2 regions of the Streptomyces sp. YS-3 genome follow, and region 1 is predicted to be linked to the other one. Evidence: riboswitches for the same ligand, from Rfam matches in the RefSeq annotation. Region 1 holds a riboswitch; the other holds the start of a gene.

Region 1 (4,252 bases):
CCGGCAGGCCGATCCGGGCCGGCCCGAGAGCCTCAAGCGCCCGCTCGACGGGGCCGAGGCCCTGTACCTCCTCGTCCCCGGTGGCGGCGACGGCCTCGACCCGTACGCCATCCTCGACACGGCGCAGGCCGCCGGAGTCCGGCGGGTGGTCCTGCAATCCTCGCAGGCCACCGCGACCCGCCCGGATTCCTTGGCGCACGCCCAGCTGCGCGCCTTCGAGGACGCCGTACGGCAGTCGGGCCTCCAGTGGACGGTCCTACGGCCCAGCGGCTTCGCCTCCAACACCTACATGTGGGCCCCTTCGATACGCTCCGACCGGACGGTCACCGCGCCCTTCGGCGATGTCGGCCTGCCGGTCGTCGATCCAGCCGACATCGCCGCCGTCGCCGCGGTGGCCCTGCGCGACGGGAGCCACGCGGACCGGACCTACGAGCTGACCGGCCCGGCCCCGGTCTCGCCACGCGAACAGGCGCGGGCGATCGGGGACGCGCTGGGAGCGCCGGTGCGGTTCGTCGAACAGAGCCGGGCCGAGGCGCGGGAGCTGCTGCTGCGCTTCATGCCGGAGCCGGTCATCGAGGGCACGCTTCGCATCCTCGGCGAGCCCACACCCGAGGAGCGACGGGTGAGCCCGGATGTGGAACGGCTCCTGGGCCGGGCTCCGCACACGTTCACGGAATGGGCGGCGGCGAACGCCACGGCCTTCAGCTGACAGCGTCCGGGGCGGGCGCGGGCGCGGCTGCTGCGGTCCCGTCGTGGGGTGCGGGTGCGGGTGCGGGCTCGTCGCGGGGCGCGCCCGGCCCGGTCCGGTCCGGCAGTGCGGCTGTCGCGGCGGCGCGCACCGCCCACCGCTGCTCGACCCTGGCGAACCGCCAGTACGCAAGCGCCGCCGCCCACACCGCGACGAACAGACCGACGATGATGAAGCCCACGTTGTCCAGGTCGAGGCCCGCGACCCACCCGGTGACGGCGTCCCGCAGGTCCAGCTTCTCGTGCAGCACGCCCACCAGCTCGATCGTGCCGATCAGGAAGGCCACCGCGATGGACAGTCCCGTGATGGTGAGGTTGTAGAACACCTTGCGCACCGGGTTCGAGAACGCCCACTGGTAGGCGAAGTTCATGAAGGTGCCGTCGATGGTGTCGAACAGGCTCATCCCCGCCGCGAACAGCAGCGGCAGGCACAGCACCGCGTACCAGGGCAGCCCGGCGGCGGCGCCCGAGCCGGCCATCACCATCAGGGTGACCTCGGTGGCGGTGTCGAAGCCGAGCCCGAAGAGGAAACCCAGCGGGTACATCTGGCCCGGCCGGGTGATCGACTTGGTGAAGCGGCCCAGCAGACGGTTCATGAACCCCCTTGAGTCCAGGTGCTGTTCGAGTTCGGCTTCGTCGTACGTCCCGGCGCGCATGGCCCGGAACACCCGCAGGATGCCGACGAGGGCCAGCAGGTTGAGTGCGGCGATGAGGTAGAGGAACGATCCGGAGACGGTCGTTCCGACCACACCGAGGGTCTGGTGGGTCGGTGAGTCGTCGTTCATCAGAGTGCCCGCGAGTTGTGCGCCCCCGGCCACCAGCGCCGCCATCACGACGACGACGCTGGAGTGCCCGAGCGCGAACCAGAAGCCGACCGACACCGGCCGTTTGCCGTCGGCCATCAGCTTGCGGGTCGTGTTGTCGATCGCGGCGATGTGGTCGGCGTCGAAGGCGTGCCGCATACCGAGGGTGTAGGCGGTGACGCCGAGGCCGAGGCCGAACGTCTTCGAGCCGACCTCGTAGTGCTCGGGCACGACCAGCAGGAACAGGATGCCGAACGCGACGACATGCAGGGCGGCGATCACCGCCAGCAGCCATGCGGTACGTACGGTGTCCTCGCGCCGCCAGTGGAATGTGGCGGCAGGGGTGGGCAGGGTCATTCGTTCACGCTCCAGCACCTCGTGGATCATTACGCGAGATGCCGTGGCCGGTCTCCTGGCTTCCGGGTGTCGCACCGTCCCCGCCTTCCCAGCGGCCTACGGCCACCAGTGGCACAACGGGACGGGCTACCCGAAGCCGTTCATGGCCTGAACGACGTGGGGCCCGATCACAGTGGCGAGGGCCGCTCCGGTCTTGCACCGGTCTTCCCGAACACCACGGCCCGCCAACCGTAGGTGCGACCCGCCTCACCTGCAAGTCTGGCCGCAAGCAGGGGTATTGCAGATCACATTCCGGGAGCCTGCCCGGCGGGCCCCGCCATGAGTCAGCCGCGCAGGACGGTGATCCGCAGACGTGGGTCGGAGGCTATCTCCGCCTCGGTGAACCGTTCCGTGACCCACTGTTTGCGCGAGAAGAGCACGGTCTGGTCGGTGTAGTGGGGCGACTTCGGGTTGGCGGACTGCCCGTAGGTGAGGATCGTCCGCGTGCGGGGGCCCTGGGGGGTCAGCTCCGTGGCCATGACGAAGCTGGAGCCGGAGGCGCGGTCCTGCGGGGAGGCGGGACGGGTGGCGCCGCCGCTGCCGGACGTGGGTGTCGCGTTGACGACGTTGAAGCAGCCCTCGGCGCCGGAGCAGCCGGGCAGCGGTATCCCCGCCCAGCGCTGCACCCTGCCGATGGGCGCGTCCAGTGGCACCTTGTCGGCGGCCAGTTCGCGCACGGCGTCGGCCAGCGCCCGCCGCACCCGGGGCTCGTCGCCGTTGAGGCCGCGCGGAGTGGTGAGCGGCCGGGCCGGGTCGTACGGAACGCGCCACCACGGGTGCGGACCGCTCACTCGGGTACGGAACGCCTGCCACAGCACGGATCCACGGCTGTCGGCGTCGTCGCGGGTGTCCCAGGCCGCCAGCACGTCACAGGCGGCGCGCACATCCACCTCGGTGCCGTCGGTCGCGGTCAGGACGGGGTGCGCGCGGCACATCGCGACCGCGTCGTCCCGCCCCAGCTCCGCCGTGTAGTTGCGGTCTCCGAGCATGCTCGCCTGGAGGGTGGGCAGGCTGAACCCCGGTGCGCCGAGGCCGTCGGTGCCGTCGCGCCGGTCCGCGATCATCCGGAGCCCGAGCTGGGCACGCGGTCCGAGGGGCGCGCCGGCGCGGTACATCTTCGGATATCCGGTGAGCGGCGCCGAGGGGTTGGTCAGGGCCGAGTCGTTGTTGGAGTTGGCCACGTAGTCGGTCCGGGTCAGCCGGGGCTGGTGGCCGGGGCCGAAGACGCCCGGGACGACCGCGTCGGGGTCGCTGCCCCAGTCGCAGGCCGAGGTGGAGCCGTCGAGCACGCCCGGGAGGTCGTTGTCCTGGCCCGGCAGGGCGCATCGCTTCAGCTGGTCGTCGGTGACATGCGGCACGGCGGAGGAGTCGTTGAAGTACGTGGCGCCGGTGGAGTCCGAGGCGATCGTGTACGTCCAGGGGATGCCCTGGTACGTCTGGTGCGCCTGCCTGAGCTCGGCCACGGAGTGCGACCTGCCGATCGCCAGCCACTCGTTCATCGAGCGGAGGTTGTCGGCGTTGGCGTCCCTGAGAGCGTACGCCTCGGTGCGCGTCCAGCCGTCGGCGAGGACCGGCCCGTACCGGGAGGTGTAGAGGGTGGTGGTGACGGTGGAGAGCTTGCCGTCGGTGCCCCGGACGGTCACCGGGACGGCCCGGCGCCCCATGGGCACCGCCTTTCCGTCGAGGAGGTAGCTGGTCGGGTCGTCCGGCGCGAGGGTGAGGCGGTAGAGCGAGGCGTGGTCGGCGTAGCTCGTGGTGTGTGTCCAGGCGAGGGTGCGGGTGTGCCCGATCTCGATGAGCGGGGTGCCGTAGATGCCCCCGCCCGCGACGTCGATGACACCCGGGATCGTCAACTGCACCTGATAGAAGCGGTCGGCGCCGATCCATGACAGGTGCGGATTGGCCAGCAGCATGCCGTCGTGGCCGCGGGTCACCTCACGGCCGAGCGCCCAGCCGTTGCTGCCCAGCTCGTCACGGCGCGGCCGGGTGCTCCTCGACAGGGTGGCCGCCGGGAGGGTGGACGTCTTCGGGGTCGAGGCTGCCACACGTGCGTCGCGTGCCGTCGCCCCCTCGCGCGCGGGTTTGGTGGCCTTGCCGACGGCCGGCGGGGTCGCGGTGGCGACGTTCTGCTGGAATGCCGACGCTCCCGCGGCCCCGTTGACCTCGTGGACGAGGTTCCAGATGTCCATGGCGTTGATCGGGCCGACCCAGGGCTTGCCCTTGCACGTCGGGTCCGGCAGCTGGGCGACACCGGTTTCGCGCAGGTATCGGTTGTACCCGTCGGCGTACCCCTCGACCATCCAGCG
Region 2 (4,252 bases), on a different contig from region 1:
CGGCCGGGTTCTTCGCGGTGCCGTACACGATCCTCGTCTATCCGCTGATCTTCACGTTCCTGCCGCGGCTCTGGTCGGTCTCGCACAAGCACGGCTATGTGACGACCTCGGACTTCGTCCGCGGCCGGTTCGGCTCCAAGAGCCTCTCGCTCGCGGTCGCGGTCACCGGCATCCTCGCCACGATGCCCTACATCGCGCTCCAGCTCGTCGGCATCCAGGCGGTGCTGGACGTGATGGGCATCGGCGGCTCCGGCAACTGGTTCGTCAAGGACCTGCCGCTGCTGATCGCGTTCGCGGTGCTCGCCGCGTACACCTACTCATCGGGTCTGCGCGCCCCCGCCCTGATCGCGTTCGTGAAGGACACGCTCATCTACATCGTCATCCTGGTGGCGATCATCTACATCCCGATCAAGCTCGGCGGCTTCGACGACATCTTCGCGGCGGCCCGGCACAAGTTCGAGACGCCCAACGCGGCCGGCAAGCCCACCGGCGCGCTGGTGCCCGGCGAGGCGGGCCAGTGGACCTACGCCACGCTCGCCCTCGGCTCCGCGCTGGCGCTGTTCATGTACCCGCACTCGATCACGGCGACCCTCTCCTCCCGCAGCCGCAACGTCATCCGCCGCAACACCACGATCCTGCCCCTGTACTCGCTGATGCTGGGTCTGCTCGCGCTGCTCGGCTTCATGGCGATCGCCGCCGGGGTCAAGGTCAAGAACGGCCAGCTGGCCATCCCGCAGCTCTTCGAGGACATGTTCCCGGACTGGTTCGCGGGCGTGGCCTTCGCGGCGATCGGCATCGGCGCGCTCGTCCCGGCGGCCATCATGTCGATCGCGGCGGCGAACCTGTTCACCCGCAACATCTACCGGGACTTCATCAAGCCGGACGCCACGCCCAGGCAGGAGGCACAGGTCTCCAAGATCGTCTCGCTCCTGGTGAAGGTGGGCGCGCTGGTCTTCGTCCTGACCATGGACAAGACGGTCGCGATCAACTTCCAGCTGCTCGGCGGCATCTGGATCCTGCAGACCTTCCCGGCCCTGGTGGGCGGTCTGTTCACGCGCTGGTTCCACCGCTGGGCGCTGCTCGCGGGCTGGGCGGTCGGCATGGCCTACGGCACGCTCGCCGCGTACGGGGTCGCCTCCCCCACCCAGAAGCACTTCGGCGGCAGCTCCAAGGAGATCCCCGGCATCGGTGAGATCGGCTACATCGGCCTGACGGCCTTCGTCCTGAACGTGGTGGTCACGGTGGTCCTCACGTTCGTCCTGCGGGCCGTGAAGGCCCCTGACGGGGCCGACGAGACGTCCCCGCAGGACTACACGGCGGACGCGGGCGACCCTGGCGTACAGACGGAGCTGCCCCCGGCGACGGCGGGCTCCGCGCACTAGCCGCCCCCTCCTCCGTACGCGACGACGGGCCGCCGGGAATCCGGCGGCCCGTTGTCGCGTTGCGGGAGGACGAGTTGACGCTCCGACACCCTCCGAAGCCGACACGACACAACATGTGGGGGTGCCGCCGGAGCCCGGCACAAGATGTATGCTCATGCTCGCTGTCGCCGCAGGGGAATCCGGTGCAAATCCGGAACTGTCCCGCAACGGTGTACTGGTACGCATTCGCGTACTTGTTCAGTCCGAGGACCTGCCGGACAGCGCGCCCTGACCGTCCGGTCCGGGTGCCGAGACGTCCGGGCCTCGCGGAATGGGCAGTGGACGCGGCGTACCCCCGAGGGGGTGTGTCCGTGTGCCCGCGCACTTCCCAGAGGCCCCGTGCCGAGCGAGGAGTGCCCCCACGTGACCATCGCCCCTGCGGATCCCGCTTCAGCGATCACCGAGGAGTCGGTCGACGCCCCCGGGACCGCGCTGCTGCGGACCCTGACCGACCTCACCGCCGATCTGGTGGACACCGACCCCGGCCGGGTCGCCGCCGCCGCGCTGCGCGGACGCAACGCGCGCTCGGACGAGGCGGAGCTGCGTGGGCTCGCCACCGAGGCCGCCGCGGGTCTGATCTCCGAGGACCCGGCGTACTCCCGCCTCGCCGCCCGGCTGCTGACGCTCACGATCGCCGAGGAGGCCGCGGGCCAGGGCTCGGTCTCGTTCTCCGAGTCGGTCGAGGTCGGCCACCGCGAGGGGCTGATCGCGGACCGCACCGCCGACTTCGTGCGGCTGCACGCGGCCCGGCTCGACGCGCTGGTCGCGGCCTCCCTCGCGGACGGCGCCGACGACCGCTTCGGCTACTTCGGCCTGCGCACGCTCTACTCCCGCTACCTCCTGCGCCACCCGATCACCCGCCAGGTCATCGAGACCCCGCAGTACTTCATGCTCCGGGTCGCGGCGGGCCTGGCCGAGGACGACTCGGTGCGCGCGCTGGACGAGGTCGCCTCGCTGTACGGGCTGATGAGCCGGCTCGACTACCTGCCGTCCTCCCCCACGCTCTTCAACTCCGGTACCCGCCACCCGCAGATGTCCAGCTGCTACCTGCTGGACTCCCCGCTGGACGAGCTGGACTCGATCTACGACCGCTACCACCAGGTGGCGCGCCTGTCCAAGCACGCCGGCGGCATCGGCCTGTCGTACTCCCGCATCCGCTCGCGCGGTTCGCTCATCCGGGGCACCAACGGCCACTCCAACGGCATCGTGCCGTTCCTGAAGACGCTGGACGCCTCGGTGGCGGCGGTCAACCAGGGCGGCCGGCGCAAGGGCGCCGCGGCGGTGTACCTGGAGACCTGGCACTCCGACATCGAGGAGTTCCTGGAGCTGCGCGACAACACCGGCGAGGACGCCCGGCGCACCCACAACCTGAACCTGGCGCACTGGATCCCGGACGAGTTCATGCGCCGGGTGGACGCGGACGGCACCTGGTCACTGTTCTCCCCCGCCGACGTGCCCGAGCTGGTCGACCTGTGGGGCGACGAGTTCGACGCCGCCTACCGCAGGGCCGAGGCCGCGGGTCTGGCCCAGAAGACGATCCCGGCGCGGGACCTGTACGGCCGGATGATGCGCACCCTGGCGCAGACCGGCAACGGCTGGATGACCTTCAAGGACGCCTCCAACCGGACCGCCAACCAGACGGCGGAGCCCGGCCACACGGTCCACTCCTCCAATCTGTGCACCGAGATCCTGGAGGTCACCGACGACGGCGAGACGGCCGTCTGCAACCTCGGCTCGGTCAACCTCGGCGCCTTCGTGCTGGCCTCCGGCGAGATCGACTGGGAGCGTCTGGACGCGGCCGTCCGCACCGCCGTGACGTTCCTGGACCGGGTCGTCGACATCAACTTCTACCCGACCGAGCAGGCCGGCCGCTCCAACGCCAAGTGGCGTCCGGTGGGCCTGGGCGCGATGGGCCTCCAGGACGTCTTCTTCAAGCTGCGCCTGCCCTTCGACTCCCCCGAGGCGAAGGCGCTGTCGACCCGGCTCGCCGAGCGCATCATGCTCACCGCGTACGAGGCGTCCTGCGACCTCGCCGAGCGCTCGGGCCCGCTGCCGGCCTGGGACAAGACCCGTACGGCCCGCGGTGTGCTGCACCCCGACCACTACGACGTCGAGCTGAACTGGCCGGAGCGCTGGGCGGCGCTGCGCGAGCGGATCGCCGCGGTGGGCATGCGCAACTCGCTGCTGCTCGCGATCGCCCCGACCGCGACCATCGCCTCCATCGCCGGTGTCTACGAGTGCATCGAGCCGCAGGTCTCCAACCTCTTCAAGCGCGAGACGCTCTCGGGTGAGTTCCTCCAGGTCAACGCCTACCTGGTGGAGGACCTGAAGCGGCTCGGCGTGTGGGACGCGCAGTCCCGCGAGGCGCTGCGCGAGGCGAGCGGCTCGGTCCAGGACTTCAGCTGGATCCCGGCCGACGTGCGCGCGCTCTACCGCACGGCCTGGGAGATCCCGCAGCGCGGCCTGATCGACATGGCCGCGGCCCGTACCCCGTTCCTGGACCAGTCGCAGTCGCTGAACCTGTTCCTGGAGACGCCCACCATCGGCAAGCTGTCGTCGATGTACGCGTACGCCTGGAAGCAGGGGCTGAAGACGACGTACTACCTGCGCTCGCGCCCGGCCACGCGCATCGCCCGCGCCGCACAGGCCAGCGCCCCCATCCCCGTCCAGCAGGCCGCCCCCGACGCCGACGCGGTCGCCTGCTCCCTTGAGAACCCCGAGTCCTGCGAGGCCTGCCAGTAATGACCGCCAACTCCGAGAAGAACCTGCTCGACCCGGGCTTCGAACTGACCCTGCGTCCGATGCGCTACCCGGACTTCTACGAGCGCTAC

The links. A riboswitch is a leader RNA that binds a small molecule or an ion and turns the genes downstream of it on or off. The one in region 1 is predicted to bind cobalamin.
Region 2: it holds a riboswitch for cobalamin, as region 1 does, so the genes downstream of both, ACJA3G_RS03515 (ribonucleoside-diphosphate reductase subunit alpha) here and ACJA3G_RS10525 (HoxN/HupN/NixA family nickel/cobalt transporter) in region 1, are expected to answer to the same signal.

Annotation. Positions count from the first base shown of each region.
Region 1 is NZ_JBJHPC010000084.1:8,764-13,015, reverse strand. Features, by position in the region: gene ACJA3G_RS10530 (NAD(P)H-binding protein) at 1-709, shown strand, start outside; gene ACJA3G_RS10525 (HoxN/HupN/NixA family nickel/cobalt transporter) at 702-1,937, opposite strand; cobalamin riboswitch at 1,935-2,141, opposite strand; gene ACJA3G_RS10520 (penicillin acylase family protein) at 2,231-4,252, opposite strand, start outside.
Region 2 is NZ_JBJHPC010000019.1:6,475-10,726, forward strand. Features, by position in the region: gene mctP (monocarboxylate uptake permease MctP) at 1-1,382, shown strand, start outside; cobalamin riboswitch at 1,501-1,655, shown strand; gene ACJA3G_RS03515 (ribonucleoside-diphosphate reductase subunit alpha) at 1,785-4,163, shown strand; gene ACJA3G_RS03520 (ribonucleotide-diphosphate reductase subunit beta) at 4,163-4,252, shown strand, end outside.